2 regions of the Arthrobacter sp. Soil761 genome follow, and region 2 is predicted to be linked to the other one. Evidence: predicted binding sites of a transcription regulator. Region 2 holds the regulator's gene; the other holds the start of a gene.
What was found. The regulator LexA, encoded in region 2, represses DNA repair genes until DNA is damaged. The targets are predictions, from matches to a motif close to TCGAACANNTGTTCGA.
Positions count from the first base shown of each region.

Region 1: ASG79_RS04490 (LexA family protein) is a predicted target of LexA. The motif match lies at 4,344-4,359, and genes of this name have one in related genera.

Region 1 covers NZ_LMSF01000003.1:107,767-116,207, forward strand. The annotation lists gene ASG79_RS04465 (aldo/keto reductase family protein) at 1-32, shown strand, start outside; gene ASG79_RS04470 (SOS response-associated peptidase) at 143-859, shown strand; gene ASG79_RS23430 (hypothetical protein) at 869-1,015, shown strand; gene ASG79_RS04475 (ATP-dependent DNA ligase) at 1,012-1,959, opposite strand; gene ASG79_RS04480 (hypothetical protein) at 2,241-2,555, opposite strand; gene ASG79_RS04485 (Y-family DNA polymerase) at 2,591-3,889, opposite strand; gene ASG79_RS04490 (LexA family protein) at 3,899-4,330, opposite strand; gene ASG79_RS04495 (DUF4192 domain-containing protein) at 4,883-5,896, shown strand; gene ASG79_RS23805 (hypothetical protein) at 6,095-6,247, shown strand; gene ASG79_RS04500 (hypothetical protein) at 6,374-6,940, shown strand; gene ASG79_RS23435 (hypothetical protein) at 7,002-7,247, opposite strand; gene ASG79_RS04505 (hypothetical protein) at 7,676-7,999, shown strand; gene ASG79_RS04510 (hypothetical protein) at 8,228-8,441, opposite strand, start outside.
Region 2 covers NZ_LMSF01000013.1:16,652-25,092, reverse strand. The annotation lists gene dapF (diaminopimelate epimerase) at 1-567, shown strand, start outside; gene ASG79_RS10970 (class I SAM-dependent methyltransferase) at 539-1,162, opposite strand; gene hflX (GTPase HflX) at 1,600-3,180, shown strand; gene ASG79_RS10960 (ATP-dependent DNA helicase) at 3,173-5,233, shown strand; gene lexA (transcriptional repressor LexA) at 5,312-6,046, opposite strand; gene ASG79_RS10950 (LysM peptidoglycan-binding domain-containing protein) at 6,400-6,801, shown strand; gene ASG79_RS10945 (histidinol-phosphate transaminase) at 6,910-8,028, shown strand; gene hisB (imidazoleglycerol-phosphate dehydratase HisB) at 8,090-8,441, shown strand, end outside.

The sequences.
Region 1 (8,441 bases), on a different contig from region 2:
AGACGAAAGGTTTTATGCCTGCAAATCGATGAGCCCATGCGGGGGGCCTTCCGCGTCCCACTAGGCATACGCGGACGACGCGCGTTTTTACCCGGACATTCGCCACCGCTTATCCCAGAGGTTTCTCGGGCAGAATGGCCTCATGTGCGGCAGATATGTAATGTCCAAAGCCACCGGAGACCTTCTCGGCCACTTTGAGGCCAAAGAGGTCGAGGGAAGTCCCCCGCCGCCCAGCTGGAACGTTGCGCCGACCCAGAGCGTGCCGATCGTTGCCGAACGCTTGGATGAGGGCACGATTGACCGGCACCTGCTCGTCGCCCGTTGGGGTCTGGTCCCGTCCTGGGCAAAGGACATCAAGATCGGCTCCAAGCTGATTAACGCCCGCAGTGAATCAATCCTGGAGAAGCCGTCCTTCCGTAAGGCGGCGGTGAAGCGCCGTGCGATCGTCCCGGCGGAGGGCTATTACGAGTGGCAGAAGACTGAGGACGGTAAGAAGATCCCGAACTATCTCTACTCAGAGAAAGAGGCCCTGTTGGGGTTCGCCGGCCTCTATGAGTGGTGGGCTGATCCGGCTCTGGCCGAGGACGATCCGGAAAGGTGGCTGCTCAGCTGCACGGTGCTCACCACGACAACCCAGGACGCGTTGGGGCACGTCCATGATCGGTCCCCAGTCATCATCCCGCGGGACCGGTTCGCTGAATGGTTGGACCCGGATCTGACTGACAAGGACGGCATCCAGCACTTGCTGGACTCTATGCCGGAACCGACCCTGACACCTCGAATTGTCAGCCCTCGGGTCAACAGCGTGCGGAACAACGGGCCGGAGCTCATCGAGCCCGCTGAGCCTGCAGCCAAATAGAGTCATGCCGTGATACTTACCGGCACCATTACCAACCCGGACGGCAGCTACAACCACATCGAGGCCGAAGGCGACACTTACGAAGAAGCACGGGAAAACCTCTACGCGCTGCTGGAAGAAGGTCAAAACCTCATCGTGATCCGCACGGATCGCTAACCCTCGTGAAGCCGGGCCGGCAGGACGACATCGGGAGGGGATAGCTCCGGCCGAGCCCTGAGTATGCGCAGGGGGTGCCGGAAGGACCTTCCGGACCATGCGGTGTCGGCAGAGACCTCGACAACCAAGGGTTCCACGAGTGTCAATGCCACGGGTTCCTTGTCCCGGTTGAACCTGTCCAGGGCCGTGCCCTTCACGATGGCCGGCCACGGGTGCTCACCCTTTGGGGGTTGCAGCCACCGGGCCAGTTCCCGGCTTTCCTTCGTCTTCAGTGGGGTGGATCGGCCGACGATCCGCAGCTTGCCGTCCAGGATGAGGCCAGCGACGACCTCGGCGGGTTGGATGATCGGCCCGATCACGGCGCCGCAGATGATGTCCACTGTTTCCCTGTGCTTGAGCTTCATCCAGGAACGGGCCCCGGGCGTGTAGGGCTGATTTGTGCCTTTGATGACCAGCCCCTCGATCCCGGTGTGCGGAAGCTCTTCGAGCCACTGCTCGGCGACACTCCGGTCCGTGGTGGTGGGGGAGAGGGACAGCGGCGGTTCCCAGCTATTGGCGAGTTCCTCCAGGAGCGCACGGCGGTCACTTAACGGCAGAACCCTTGCGTCATGCCCGGCCACGGCCAGGACGTCGAAGGCAACATAGTTGGCTGGCGCTGCCATGACCAGACCTGGCAGGGTTCTTGGTCCGGCGCCCAAGCGCTGCTGCAGGGCGTCAAAGTTCAGCCGTCCCTGGCTCCAGATCACGGCTTCGCCGTCGATCACACATCCCGGAGGAACGGCCGAGATGATCGCTGAACAGAGTTCGGGGAAGTACCCAGAAAGTTCCTTCCCTTGCCTGGACCACAGTGTGGCGCCGTGGTCATCCCGAACTGCAACGCATCTGTACCCATCCCACTTGGGTTCAAATAGCAAGGAATCGTGTGCTGCGTCAGGTCGGGGCATTCTAGTGATCGCCCGCGCGAGGGCAACCTTAACTGGCGGTTCAAGGCCTGCCGGCAGACGTGCCCCCGAACGCGTTGGTCCCATAGCCTCACACTACGCACAGCCCCGGGCTCTCGAGTATCAGTATCAGGAAGGTCGGATCCGGTTGTTGGTAAGATGGTGCCACACCCCCAGCTGGCTTCGGCCGCTGGTTAGAAGGCCCCGAGCAATCGGGGCCTTCGGAATTTAAGAGCCTCCTTACGCTTCAGCTGCCCGGTGCTACACACTTCGCAGCCTGGGCATCAGCCTTCGGTGACGGATTCAAGCAACCACTGATCCGAGAGGGGTTCGCGGCGAAGTTCAAAGGTCCGCAGCTGCGAGTCCGACCCGCCGAGCCGAACCTGAACCCGCCAGTGTTCGATGTCTACGACGTTCCCGACTCCTACGGGCACGCTACGGCGGGTTTCCCACCAGGAGTCCCTGGTGAACCAATGGACAGGTTCTTCGGTCACCGCCCAGATTTTGTCGTCGTAGCGGACGGCCAGGGGAGTGCCGGCCTTGGTGAACCGGACATCCACTGGGGTGTTGAGAGTGGGGGCTTCTGGGGTGATGGTCATGTGCTTGGTGTCTTCCTGGCGGTGCAGAGGGCTGGTCAGGCGGCTTTGACGAGGGGAAGTTCGTCCCAGTGGGTGGTGTATCTGGGGGATAGCATGTCGCGTTTCATGGTCCAGTCCGGGCCGCCGCGGATGCCGCCGTGGCCCAAGCCGATGGAGCCGCGGCCGTACCTTCGGGTGACGTCCTCCAGAAGGCTTCCGATGTGCCGTTCCTCGTGCGGGTTCTCGAACAGTGACAGGGGCGCCTGGTTTCCGGTGGGGCGCAGGTCGGTGACCATGATCCCGGCCCTGGCGTACCGGACGCCCTCGACAATCCTGGGCAGGAGGGCGTGGCCGGCTTTGGTCAGGATCACCGGGTCAGCGGTCGGCATCGGCAACGGCACGCAGACGGACGGGTAGGAGGTGTCGTTGGGGTTGAAGTGCGAGGTGCCGGCGAACGCGGTGAGGACTTTGGCCTGCAGGCCGTGTTTGGCCAGCCGGGCCGAGGCCTGCTGCCCGTAGACGCTCATGACCTGCCGGATCCCGGCGGCCGTGGTGATGGGTTTGGCGAACGAGCGGGAGAAGATCAGCTGGTCCCGGCCGATCCGTTCTTCTTCCATGGGGATGCAGGGCGTTCCCTGCAGTTCCAGGACGGTGCGCATCATCACGACCGAGAACTTGTCCCGGATCGCGACCGGGTCGGCCCGGACCAGGTCGGCGATGGTGAAGATACCCATCACGTTCAGCCGTCTGGTCAGCCTCCCGGCGATGCCCCACACTTCTTCCACGGACAGCCGGCCCAGCAGGGCCTCCCGCTCGACAGCGGGGACGGAGTCCCAGTGGCAGACCCCGGCGAAGGCCTTGTTGTTCTTCGCCCACTTGTTGGCCAGCTTCGCCAGCGTCTTCGTCGGGGCGATCCCGACACAGACCGGCACACCGACGTTCCGCCGGACGGCCGCTTTCATGGACCTGCCCATCGCGGCCAGCTCAGCGGGTGTGCCTTTGACGCCGAGGAAGGCTTCGTCGATGCTGTAGACCTCCAGCCAGGCCGAGTAGCGGCCCAGCAGTTCCATCACCCTGGCGCTGATGTCCCCGTACAGCTCGTAGTTGCTGGAGAGTGCGACCAGGCCCCATTCCTTCGCCCGCGGCGCGAGTTTGAACCACGGCTCACCCATGCCGATGCCCAAGGCCTTAGCCTCGGGGGAGCGGGTAACAGCGCACCCGTCGTTGTTGGACAGCACGATCACGGGTTTGCCTTCCAGTGAAGGGTCGAACGCCCGCTCCGCGGAGGCGTAGAAACAGTTCACGTCCACGTGCGCGATCTGGGGCATATGCCGCATCAACGCCGGCTTAGACATCGCCGGCCCCTAAACGTGATGGAGGCATCGGGTCGCGACGCCCCAAATAGTCAGGTCGGACAGGGCCGGCACTTCGATGTCCGGGTACGCCGGGTTCTCTGCCTGCAGCACCACACCTGTGGGAGTGATGCGCAGCCGCTTAATCGTCAGCTCCCCGTCCAGCACCGCCACCACCACACAGCCGTCGTACGGTTCCAGTGCCCGGTTCACGATCAGCTCGTCACCGTCGCTGATCCCGGCGCCCTCCATGGACTCCCCGGACACCCGCACCACATAGGTGCTGGTGACGTCCTTGATCAGGTGCGCGTTCAGGTCCAGTCGGCCGTCAAAGTAGTCCTGCGCCGGCGACGGAAAACCCGCCGCCACCGGCACCGGAGAGACCAGCACCGACAACAGAGAAACGCCCGCATCTATCACACGGGGACCGACAATAATGCCCACAACACACCTTTATTCGAATATATGTTCGAGGTTATTCAGTCTAGTCCCAAGGGCTGACAGCCGGCACCGAAAAGAACGGGTTATACCCAATGGGGACAGCTTTGAGCTGTGCGGAGGGCTCCACCTGCCCGCCAGTGGGCATAACCCGTTCCCTCAGGCCTTGGGTTCCGCTGCGCTTCACCCTGTCCGGCGTCCGCTGGTGCGGCCGACTGTTGGGTCCAGTGCCGGCTCCGCAGGGCTCCGCCGTCCCTGAACCTGGTGTGTCTACGACGTTTTTTGGCTGCTGTCCTTCGGATCGTACGTGCCCGCTCCACCCCGTCTAGCCCCTCCTTCGTCGGGGCCTGCAGGCCAGGAATTTCCTTCGGCGCTCCTGCGTCGCTTATTTCCTCCAGGAATTTCCCGCCCTTTGCCCTTGCGGGTAGACGGGCCTCCGTCGGGCACAGCTCCGCAAAGCTCCGCCAGCAGCCAAAAAACAACGGGGGGAGAGGGGAAGCTGGCCGGTCACCACTGGTCGCCCCACCCACCACAATCCTCTGCAAAAGGAGCAACACCATGAACGAGTCCATCAAGTTCACCGCCCCCGCCGACATCCTGGCCTTCATCCCACACACGCTGGGACAGACCCCTACGGAATCCTTTGTCGCCCTCACGGTGCAGGGCAACAAGCTCGGCGCCACCCTCCGCGTCGACGCCCCGTTCGGGCAGGACCCGGTCGGCTACGCCCAGACCATCGTCAGCTACCTGACTGCCGACGAAGCTGCCACCGGCAGCCTGCTGGTCATCTACACCGACGAAAAGACCAACGACGGCGACCGCCCCTATGCCGGGTACTTGGAGGCACTGCGGACCGAGCTTCAAACTGCCGGGATGCCGCTGCAGGAGGCATGGCTGGTGACTTCCGAACTGTGGCGGAACTACCACTGCGCGGACCCCATCTGCTGCCCGGACCAGTCGCTGGATGCCATCACCACGAGCAACGGCAATGCCGCCTTGATCTACCGGGGGAGTGTTGTCACCGGGTTCACCGCCCCGGCACCGTTCACCGGCGATGAGAAGGCCCGCGAGGCGATTGCCGCGCACAAGCCCGACGGCTGGCCCGAAGACCTCGAAGCCAGCCGCGCCGCGTGGGCCAAGGTACTCGATGACCCCAAGAGCCTGACCACCGAAACCGCGCACCAGCTCGCAGGAGCCCTGCAGCACCCCACCATCCGGGACTACATGATGGGCGACATCATCACCCACGCGCCCGACCAGTTCACCTCCGTCATGCTCGGAGTGTTCCTCACCCGCCCGGACTGGGCCCGCGTGGACACCGCCCAGGAAGTCGCGTTCGAACTGATGAAAACCACCCCGGAAGGCCAGCGCGCCCCGATGCTGTGCCTGATCGGCTGGCTGGAATGGCTCAAAGGAAAATCCAGTTTCGCCGCCAGATACTTCAAACTCGCCCTCGATGATGTGACCGGATACCGGCTCGCGGAACTGCTGGCCGAACTGGTCAACCGGGGCCTGCTCGCCGACTGCACCCGCGACCCGAAGAAGGCGTATGACCGGCAGCTGAGCCGCTAAACCAAGGCAGGCCGGACCCCACACAAGGGGTTCGGCCTGCCTGTTTGGGTTTCCGAGGTGCGCGGGCGGCCTCCCCCGCCAGGGCTCCTCCGGCCGCGTATGACGCTGCCGCGGGCGCCGCCACTTCCAGCCAGCCCGCAGGAACAGCCGATACTGTGAAAGGACACCGCCGTCCCCACACAGCCAAGGAGCCCGCACGTGGCCGATCCCTTCCGCATGACCGAAGACGATACCGTTGCCCCGGATGCGAGCCCGCTCGAAGACATCCTGGAACTGAGCCTGTTGACCGCAGGGCCGGTCATAGGCCCCGTAGACCGGCCTGTCAAAGATCACCGGCTCGACGAGCAGTGACACCCGCGGCAATGACGCCGCGCCCTCGTCACTGACCAGATGCTTACCCTTTGATCTCCCCACACTGCCGGGCCACGTGGTGTCCTCTCTTGGGTGCGGTTGTGAGACCGCTTGTATGATCCGGAAGTGGACTGGTTGGTTTGTGGCAATTTCGCCTCGATTTCTTGTGGTACTTGGATCGGCCTATGGAGCGGGGCGATCGGCGCGCTTGTAGCAGCGTTCGTCGGAGGCATGGTTGCGCTGATGGTCGTCAGGCTCACAAATAAGCACCAGTCGAAACTCGCGGCCCAAGGCCGTGTTCTTGCTGCCCTTGCCGATTTCCAAGCTGCGCTTTCCGAGTTGCCACGTCGGTATGCCGAGGGCCATGAAGCGATACGAAACCTGGTTATGCAGGCAGACGCGGCGAGCAACCGAATCATCATGGACATGGATGATTTTCCGCTCGCGGAAGAACTGAGCCTTTGGCCCTTAGATCTTGGGGTGCTGGCCAAGCGCGCCGCTGAGCTTCACGAAGGGGGTTCCCTTGGTGTCACCGACTACGCGTACAGGATGCTCCGGGACGCCTTGGGCAAACTCATTGGCACAACTCAGCAGTGGGCCAGGACGCCTGCGAGACGCAGACGGAAATGGGCGCCACAACTGCGAGCACTGAGGCTCGAGCTCAAAGACAAAGTGGACGACATCTTGGTTTGAGGTTGTGCTTCTATATCGCTTGGAGCGCGCATGCTCACGGCACGCAAGTGCCGGCCTTTCCCTATCCCGGACGGCTGGTGGCAGCCATCCACCAGAACGCTGCAGCCGCGAGAGTGTTGAGCGCGGCGATGAAAACATCACCGCCTGCCTGCCGGCCTACTACCAGGTCGGCAGCCACCAGCATGCAGCAGGCAGCTGCGGCCCCGGTGAAAACCAAGGCCAGGATCCGATGGATCCCTGAATAGCCCGGCCCCGTTCGTGGGCGCCCGCTACTATCGCTGGGACGCTGCGCTGCCGGATCATTCATGCCCTCACCCTACGCAGAACCAGCGCGCGGAACGCGCTGGGGGTTTCGCTGCGCTACACCCTGATAGGCGTCCGCTGACGCGGCCGGCTGTGGGGCCCAGCGCCGGCTCCGCAGAGCTCCGCCGCCCCTGGCCCTCTTGTGTCTACGACGTTTTCTGGTTGCTGTCCTCCGGATTCTAGGCGTCCGCTCCACCCCGTCTAGCCCCTCCTTCGTCGGGGCCTGCGGCCCGGAAATTCCTCTCCGGCGCTCGTTCCTCGCTTATTTCCTCCGAGGATTTTCCCGGCCTTGCCCTCCGGGTAGACGGGCCTCCGTCGGCCGCCGAGCAAGCAAGCTTGCCAGCAACCAAAAAACAACGGGGGAGAGGGGAAGCTGGCCGGTCACCACTGGTCGCCCCACCCACCACAATCCTCTGCAAAAGGAGCAACACCATGAACGCAATCACCACCGAGACGGTGACCACCGCCGACACCGGCGAAGTCATCACCGACGCCCCGGTGCTGCGCGACTACCACGCCAACGGCGGCTACGACTGGATGGACCTCATCGCCGAACACGGCTGGACCGTCATCCCCAGCTGGGGCAGCGAGGGCTGGGACCTTGGCAACTGGCCCTACGTCATGGTCGCCGTCATCCGCACCGCCGATTCCATCGGCAACCTCTTCGGTATCGCCACCTACTGCGAGGGCGACGTGAAAACCTACTGGTGCAGATGCGTTATCCGATCAGTGCGCTATTCGGATAGTTCCCGCTGAGTAGTTCAGGGTAGGCGCTCCAGCTCACGTCCTTGCCTTCTTCGCGATCAAGTATCTACTGCGCGAGTCCCGTTCCCGGCTTGATGGTTGCAAGCGGCGGACGTCTAGATTTGATCTCTCTTTCTAGTCAATTGGACGGACAGGTATGGCCGGGCGGTCGGTTTCTGTTGGTGTCGGGCCGGTGCAGGGGGATGTCTCGTCCGGACCTAGTTTCGCTGGAACTCCCGCTCATTTCCCAGGCGTTTCCCCAGAGATCCCGGAGGCCCCGCCGCCAGCGTTGATAACGAATTCGCCGACGACTGTTTTTCCGGTTGCGTCGTAGACGGGGACGATGAAGGTTTTGCCCTTAACTGATTCCTGCCATGCGAGAGCATCGGCTGGGCTCTTGAAAGTCTTGCTGGCGGTTGTTCCATTGGCGTCATCGAGGTCGGTCCGATAGGCG
Region 2 (8,441 bases):
CTCACCATCGGCACCCGCGGAGGGGTCAAGACCGTGGTCCGGACAGGGAACGGTTACGCGGTGGACATGGGCCCGTGGGAGTTCATATTCCCCGGGGAGGCCAGCGCCAAGGCGATGGATTCCCTGGTTACTGCCGACGGCCTGGAAGTTCCCCGGCCGGCCCTCTCCGTGAGCATGGGCAACCCACACACCGTAGTGGCCCTCGCGGAACTCAGCGAGCTCGAAGGCACCCGCCTCTTCACGGCTCCCAAGGTCGATCCGGTCCCCGTGAATGGGACCAATGTGGAGTTCGTCGTCCCTGCGGAGCCTCTGGTCCATGACGGCGTCGGATCCGTGACCATGCGGGTGCATGAGCGAGGCGTGGGGGAGACCCAGTCCTGCGGAACGGGGGCCTGTGCTGCCGCCGTCGCCATCCGGCACTGGGCCGGCGCGGAAGCCCCTGATGCCTGGCGGGTCAACGTTCCCGGAGGTGTGGTGGGCGTGAAGTTCTTCGCCGGCCCCGCCGGCCACGAGCACGTGGAACTCAGCGGCCCCGCCGTCATTGTGGCGAGCGGGACGCTTTCGTAACCTTCAGGATCCGGAAGGACTTGGACGTTGACTCGCGGGTCACGGTATAGGAACTGTCCAGTTCGGCGGCCAGCCAGCGCTGGAGCGAATCCGAGCCCAGGTTCTTCTGTACCACCAGCCATGCCGTGCCGCCGTCCGCGAGGCGCGGAAGCCACAGCTTCAGCAGGGCGTGCAGTTCCTCCTTGCCAATCCGGATGGGCGGGTTGGACCAGATGGTGTCGAACCTGACGCCGGCGTCCACCTCCTGGGGTGTACTGGCGACGACGTTGGACAGCCCCAGCGCGGCCGCGTTTTCGTTGGTCAGGGCGACGCAGCGTTCGTTGACGTCCACGGCGTAGACCGTCGACCCGGGCGCCAGCAGCGCCATGGTGAGTGCGATGGGCCCCCAGCCGCATCCGATATCCAGCAGGTTCCCCTGGGGGTGCGGCGCCGGAACACCGGCGAGGAGCACTGCGGTGCCCTTGTCGATCCCGTCCGGGCTGAAGATTCCCGCGGAGGTGTGGAGCCTGCGGGTCTCGCCGGCCAGCTCCACCGTGAGTGGCTTACGGGTAAAGGGGCCGGCGGGGGACGTGCTGAAATAGTGTGCGGACTCCATAACTGGCCAGAGTAGTTCCCCTTGCAGCGTAATGGGAAACCGTGCAGAACCCCCTCTGCTACGCTGGATGGCATGTTCCTGATCTTCGAGTAGCCGGCACGGGCCACGCCCGTCCCCGCAGCCTGTCCTCCAGCGACAGCCCGTCCCGCAGCGATGCAGGTTTTTCAGCCTTCCGCTTGTGCACCGGCCAGACGCATCTGTTCTGCCCGGCCGCCGGACGATACTCGAAAGTCAGCCTCCTGCTGCACTTCCCGCTATTTTTCCGGCCTTTTTAGCCCTGCCGCCCTTCTGACGCGGCATCCCGGCCCCGGCATCGCAGCCGGCCGCGAGACAACCAGGAGAATTGCATGACCGCAGGCCGTCAGCCCAGCGCGAATACGTTCCAACTTCCAAGCAATCAGCACTATTCTGGAATTGCCGAATCTTCAAAGGAGACCATGACCAGCCAGCCCAACACCGGTTCCGATCCAGCCGCCCAGGACATGAGTCCGCAGGAAATCCAGGCTGTTATCGACCGGATCCTCGCCAAGGACGTCCCGGCCAAGACTGTCAGCACGCCCGGCGGTGAGAGCAGCGGCAATGGAAAAGCGGTGCTCGGCAAGGCGCAGGCCATTTCCCGGCTCGACGAAGAACACTCAACATACGACGGCGACCAGCAGGACCTCGAGGAACGGCGCGCGCTGCGCCGAAGGGCAGGCCTGTCCACCGAGCTCGAAGACGTCACCGAGGTTGAATACCGCCAGCTGCGCCTGGAGCGCGTGGTCCTGGCCGGGATTTGGTCCGAGGGAACGCTTGCCGACGCCGAAAACTCGCTGCGTGAGCTGGCAGCCCTCGCCGAGACCGCCGGTTCGGAGGTCCTGGATGGCATGGTGCAACGCCGTGACAAGCCGGACCCGGGAACCTTCCTGGGGTCAGGCAAGGCACTGGAGCTCAAGGACATCGTCATGTCCACGGGCGCGGACACGGTGGTGGTGGACGCTGAACTTGCGCCTTCCCAGCGCCGCGGACTTGAGGACATCGTCAAGGTCAAGGTCATCGACCGCACGGCGCTGATCCTTGACATCTTCGCCCAGCATGCCAAGAGCCGTGAAGGCAAAGCGCAGGTGGAGCTCGCGCAGCTCGAGTACCTGCTTCCGCGCCTCCGCGGCTGGGGTGAGTCGATGTCCCGCCAGGCCGGTGGCCAGGTGGGTGGCGCTGCCGCCGGCATGGGCTCCCGAGGTCCTGGTGAAACCAAGATCGAGTTGGACCGGCGCCGGATCCGTACCCGCATGGCGAAGCTGCGGCGTGAAATCGCCGCAATGAAGCCGGCACGCGAGACCAAGCGGGCCAACCGCCGTCGTAATGAAGTGCCCTCCGTGGCGATTGCCGGGTATACCAACGCCGGCAAGTCCTCACTGCTGAACCGGCTTACGGACGCCGGAGTCCTCGTGGAGAACGCACTGTTCGCCACCCTGGATCCCACCGTCCGCAAGGCGGAAACCGCGGACGGCCTGGGATACACCCTGGCCGACACCGTCGGATTCGTCCGTTCGCTGCCCACCCAGCTGGTGGAGGCCTTCCGTTCGACCCTCGAGGAAGTGGCGGACTCGGATCTGATCCTGCACGTGGTGGACGTGTCGCATCCGGACCCCGAAGGGCAGATCGCCGCCGTCCGGAAGGTCTTGAGCGAAGTTGATGCCCGCAAGGTGCCGGAGATCATCGTGCTGAACAAGGCTGATGCAGCTGACCCGTTCGTGGTGGAGCGCCTGAAGCAGCGCGAACCGCGGCATGTGGTGGTCTCGGCCCGGACGGGTGAGGGCATCCCGGAACTGCTGAAGGCCATCAGCGAAGCCATTCCCCGGCCTTCGGTCAAGATGGAACTCCTCATCCCGTATGACCGCGGAGACCTGGTCAGCAAGCTCCATGAGTCCGACGCTGAAATCCTCAGCGTTGACCACGTTGAGGCAGGTACCAGGGCTGCGGTGAAGGTCCGCGAGGGCCTGGCGTCCGAACTGGAACCATTCATCGTCAATGAGTGACCCCGCCGCCGGCGAAACCGCGCAGACGGCCGGCGAGCAGTTCGTCATCGAACTGCTCGACCGCGCCGTCGCCGGCATGGGCGGACAAAGCCGCACCGGACAACACGAGATGGCCCGGCAGGTGGCCCGGGCCATCAAAACCGGCAACCACCTGCTGGTCCAGGCGGGCACGGGCACGGGCAAGTCGCTGGCCTACCTGGTGCCGCTCATCGCCCACGCCCTGGAGAGCAACAAGCCCGCTCTGGTGTCCACGGCCACGCTGGCCCTGCAAACCCAGATTGTTGGCAGGGACCTGCCGCGGCTGCTGAAGAACATCACCCCGGCCCTGGAACGGCCGGTCAAGGTTGCCTTGGTGAAAGGCCGGTCAAACTATGTCTGCCGGCACAAACTGGAAGGCGGGTTCCCCTCCGAGGAGCCTTCCGAGGGTCAGCTTTTCTCTTTGGGCGAAGACACCAGCGTCCCGCACTTTGCCGCCTCCGTGGGCGGACCCTCGTCCCAGCTTGGCAAGGAGGTGGTGCGGCTCCGCGAGTGGGCGGAGAAGACGGCCACCGGGGACCGGGATGAGCTCCTGCCGGGTGTGACGGACCGTGCCTGGCGCCAGGTCTCCGTCACTTCCATGGAGTGCCTGGGGGCCCAAAAGTGCCCCATGGCCGCCGAGTGCTTCAGCGAGCTGGCCCGGCAGGACGCAGCCGAGGCAGATGTGGTGGTGACGAATCACGCCATGCTGGCCGTCAGCGCCTTCGAAGGACTTGCAGTCCTGCCCGAGTACGACGTCGTGGTGGTGGATGAAGCGCACGAGTTGCAGGACCGGGTCACCGGAGCCGTGTCCGGTCAGCTGTCGGTGGCCATGGTCCACGCTGCCGCTTCCGGCGCCCGCAAACATACCGCCATCACGGTGGACGCGCTGAACGCCGCAGCCGCAAACCTTGAACTGGCCCTCGCCGGTGCGCCCAGCGGCCTGCTTCCCAACGGGCTGAACGACGAACAGCTGGACTGCATGGACCAGTTGCGGGAGGCGTGCCGGGCCGCGTTGTCCGATTCCAAGGGGGACAGCAACGCCACGGCCGACGGCGGCCGCCAGCTGGCCCGGTCCCGCCTCATGCTCATCCTGGAATTGTGTGAGCGGCTTATTGCTGCCCGTGAAAACCGCGAGGTCGTGTGGTTTTCCCGGGCCGGCACGTTCGATCCCGGCCAGGGATATTCCCAGCCCGATGACAATGCCCCGGTGCTGGTCAACATCGCGCCGCTGTCCGTGGCAGGCAGGCTCCGGGAAGGACTCTTCGCCGGGCACACCGTCGTGCTGACGTCCGCAACCCTCGCCATTGGCTCGGCATTTGAACCCGCGGCCGGGGGACTGGGCCTTATCGGCGACGGCGCACCCAGCTGGACGGGTGTGGATGTCGGCTCGCCCTTCGACTACCCGAAACAGGGCATCCTCTACGTGGCCGGCCACCTGCCAAAGCCGGGCCGCGGCGTTTCGCCGGAGGCGCTGGAGGAACTGGAAGCGCTCATCAAAGCGTCCGGCGGGGGTGCCCTCTGCCTGTTTTCATCCCGACGGGCTGCCGAAGAGGCTGCCGACGCCCTGCGGCCGAAGCTCGATGTGACTGTCCTCTGCCAGGGCGAGTCGACCATGACCGCTTTGGTGAAGCAGTTCGCCGACGAACCGGACACCTGCCTCTTCGGGACTATGTCCCTGTGGCAGGGGGTTGACGTTCCGGGAGGCTCCTGCCGCCTGGTGGTGATCGACCGCATCCCGTTCCCCAGGCCGGATGATCCGCTGATGACCGCGCGTTCGCGTGCCGTGGCCCAGGCCGGCGGAAACGGCTTCATGTCCGTCTCGGCCACGCATGCCGCCATCAGGCTGGCCCAGGGTGCCGGCCGCCTGATCCGGTCCACGGGAGACAAGGGCGTGGTGGCCGTTCTGGATTCCCGGCTGGCAACAGAGCGCTACGCCGGATTCCTCCGCGGCGCTCTGCCGCCGTTCTGGGCTACCACGGACCGCAGCAAGGCGCTGGCGGCATTGGCCAGGCTGGGCGCGGACGCGGCCACGTAGGGCCCGGCAGGCGAACGACGCCAGCGGGGGCAGCCGCCGTGCAATTTCCGGCAGGCCGTCCCTTCGCGGGAGACCCGGTCAGAGGGAACGCAGGACCGAGACAACCTTGCCCATGATGGTGGCATGGTCGCCCAGAATGGGTTCGTACTGCGTGTTTTGGGGCAGCAGCCAGGTGTGGCCGTCGCGCTGGCGGAATGTCTTGACGGTTGCCTCGTCATCCAGCAGGGCAGCAACGATGTCCCCGTTGGCTGCGTCCGCCTGGCGCCGCACCACCACCCAGTCACCGTCACAGATGGCGGCATCCACCATGGAGTCGCCGGCCACCCTAAGCATGAAGAGCTCGCCCTGGCCGACCAGCTGGCGGGGGAGCGGCATGACATCCTCCACGAGCTGCTCAGCGAGGATGGGACCGCCGGCAGCAATCCGGCCAACCAGCGGAACCATGGCCGTATCCAGCGCGGTGGGCAGCTCCGTTACCGTGGCACCGCCGCCCGTGGCCTGCGGCGCGGGGGAGGCGCCGGCGGCATTGCTTCCGCTGTCCAGCGTGAGGGGCATCAGCACCTCCATGGCCCGCGGCCGTTTGGGGTCGCGCCGCAGGTAACCCAGCTTCTCCAGCTGCGAGAGCTGGTGGGTCACGCTGGACAGGCTGGCCAGGCCAACCGTGTCGCCGATCTCCCGCATGGAGGGCGGGTAGCCGTTGTCATTGACCGAGCGCTGGATGGTTTCGAGGATCTTCTTCTGCCGGGGGGTCAAGCCCTTGGCGGTCTTCCTGGGTTGCGGGGCGGTCCTGCCCCCGGCGGCTGCTGCTGCCATATTCGCCAATGCCTTTCGCTTGCCGCCGGATCTTCCGTTGCGGCCTGTTCCACAGCGCCGCCGGAAGGACTCCCACTGTCATTGTCAGACCCTGCTGTTCAACTTCAGTGGTGGTTGTTCTTTGGTTCAAAGCTAGGCCAGCCACATTGCTTTTCCAAACATTTGTTCTAGCGAGTCTCGACATTGTTCGTTGATAGGTGCTAAAACTTAACAAGCAAAGTTCGAACATGTGTTCTAACCAGCGATTGCCCCGTTCGAAAACATGGCCGGAGGAGCTCCGGACACGGTGTGAACGGCAGGGCGGCAGCGGGCGGACACCCGGGCAGCACGGCAGGTCCAGGAGGGCTTAGTTCATGTCAGCTTTATCTCTTCACCAGGTTTCACCTACGCACCGCGTTTCCCTGCAGACCCGGAAGCCCTCGCAGCGCCGGACGCCGTCAGCAGCGCCCCTGCGGCTGACCCGCCGGGGGCGGATCGTCCTGATCGGAGTTCCGCTTGTGCTCCTCGCGGTACTCCTGCTGTCCCTGTCCGGACTTTTCAACGCACCGGCCAAGGCATCCGATTCAGCTGCGGATTTGGCCGTGACGCCGACGGTCACCGTGACGGTGCAGGCGGGCCAGTCGTTGTGGAGCATCGCAGGCGCTGTTGCTCCGGACCGCGATGCCCGGGACGTGGTGGCGGACATCGTCCAGCTCAACAACCTTCCGGCCGCCGCTGTGCTGCCGGGGCAGCAGCTGTTCGTCCCCACGCACTGAGCGGCACCTGGTGTTGGCCTTTGAGAAAGATGACCGGGACAGCAACGCCGGTGGCGAACAGAATCCGTCACATTTTCCGGTAGTTGCCGCGGCAACTAAACTGTTCAGGTGAACGACCAGCTAGAGCGTCTGAACCGACTTCCCCTCCGCAGCAATCTTCGCGGGCTGACCCCCTACGGGGCACCCCAACTGGACGTTCCCATTTTGCTGAACGTCAATGAGAACACCCATGGTGTTCCGGCGGACGTGCGCGCCGCCATCAGCGCGGCGGTCACGGAAGCAGCTGCAGGCCTCAACCGGTACCCGGACAGGGAATTCACCGACCTGCGGAAAGCTCTCGCGGAATACCTGGGGCACGGGCTCGACGAATCAAACCTCTGGGCAGCCAACGGCTCCAACGAGGTCCTGCAGCAGATCCTCCAGGCCTTCGGCGGCCCCGGCCGCACCGCCCTGGGCTTTCCACCCACGTACTCCATGTACCCCCTGCTCGCCAGCGGAACCGACACCCAATACATCACGGGAGTGCGCTCGGAAGGCTACGACCTGAGCGCCGAATCCGCCGCCCGGCAGGTCGAGGAGCTGCGGCCCAACATCGTCTTCCTCTGCTCGCCCAACAACCCCACGGGGACCGGCCTGGGGCTTGACGTTGTGGAGGCTGTCTATGACGCCGGCGAGGACAGCCAGACCGTGGTGATCGTCGACGAGGCCTACCACGAGTTCGCGCATGACGGCACGCCCAGCGCCCTGACCCTGCTGCCCGGCCGGGAGCGGCTGATAGTTTCCCGCACCATGAGCAAGGCCTTCGCACTCGCCGGCGCCCGCCTCGGCTACATGGCCGCGGCCCCGGAGGTCACCGATGCCCTGCGGCTGGTGCGCCTTCCGTACCACCTGTCCGCGATTACCCAGGCAACCGCACTGGCCGCGCTCCAACACCGCGAGGCACTGATGGCCGATGTCCAGGACATCAAGGCGCAGCGGGACCGCATTGTGGCCGAACTGACCAGGATGGGCCTCAAGCCTGCCGCCTCGGACTCCAACTACGTGTTCTTCGGGGGCCTGGAAAATCCGCACCAGGTATGGCAGGAGCTGCTGGACGCCGGAGTGCTCATCCGCGACGTGGGCATCCCCGGCCACCTTCGGGTCACCGCAGGCACTGAGGCGGAAACCACAGCCTTCCTTACCTCCCTGGAACGCATCCTTGCGGGCCAGGCCGCGCTTCCCGCCTAGACTTGATACTGCGGCGCTGGGCGCCTTGAACTACTTCTTCTCCCACAAAGGATCCTTCACCATGAGTCCCACCGGATCGAATACGGCTGCGGCCCGGACCGCCCGCATGGAGCGTGCCACCAGCGAGTCCTCCGTGCTCGTGGAGATCAACCTCGATGGAACCGGCGTATCGGACATCGATACCTCCGTGCCGTTCTACGACCACATGCTCACGGCCCTGTGCAAGCACTCCCTGATCGACATGACGGTCAAGGCCACGGGTGACACCCACATCGACGTCCACCACACTGTTGAGGACGTGGCCATCACCTTCGGCGAGGTCCTGCGGACCGCCCTCGGGAACAAGGCCGGGATCCGCCGGTTCGGTGAGGCCACCGTTCCGCTGGACGAAGCGCTTGCGAACGCTGTGGTGG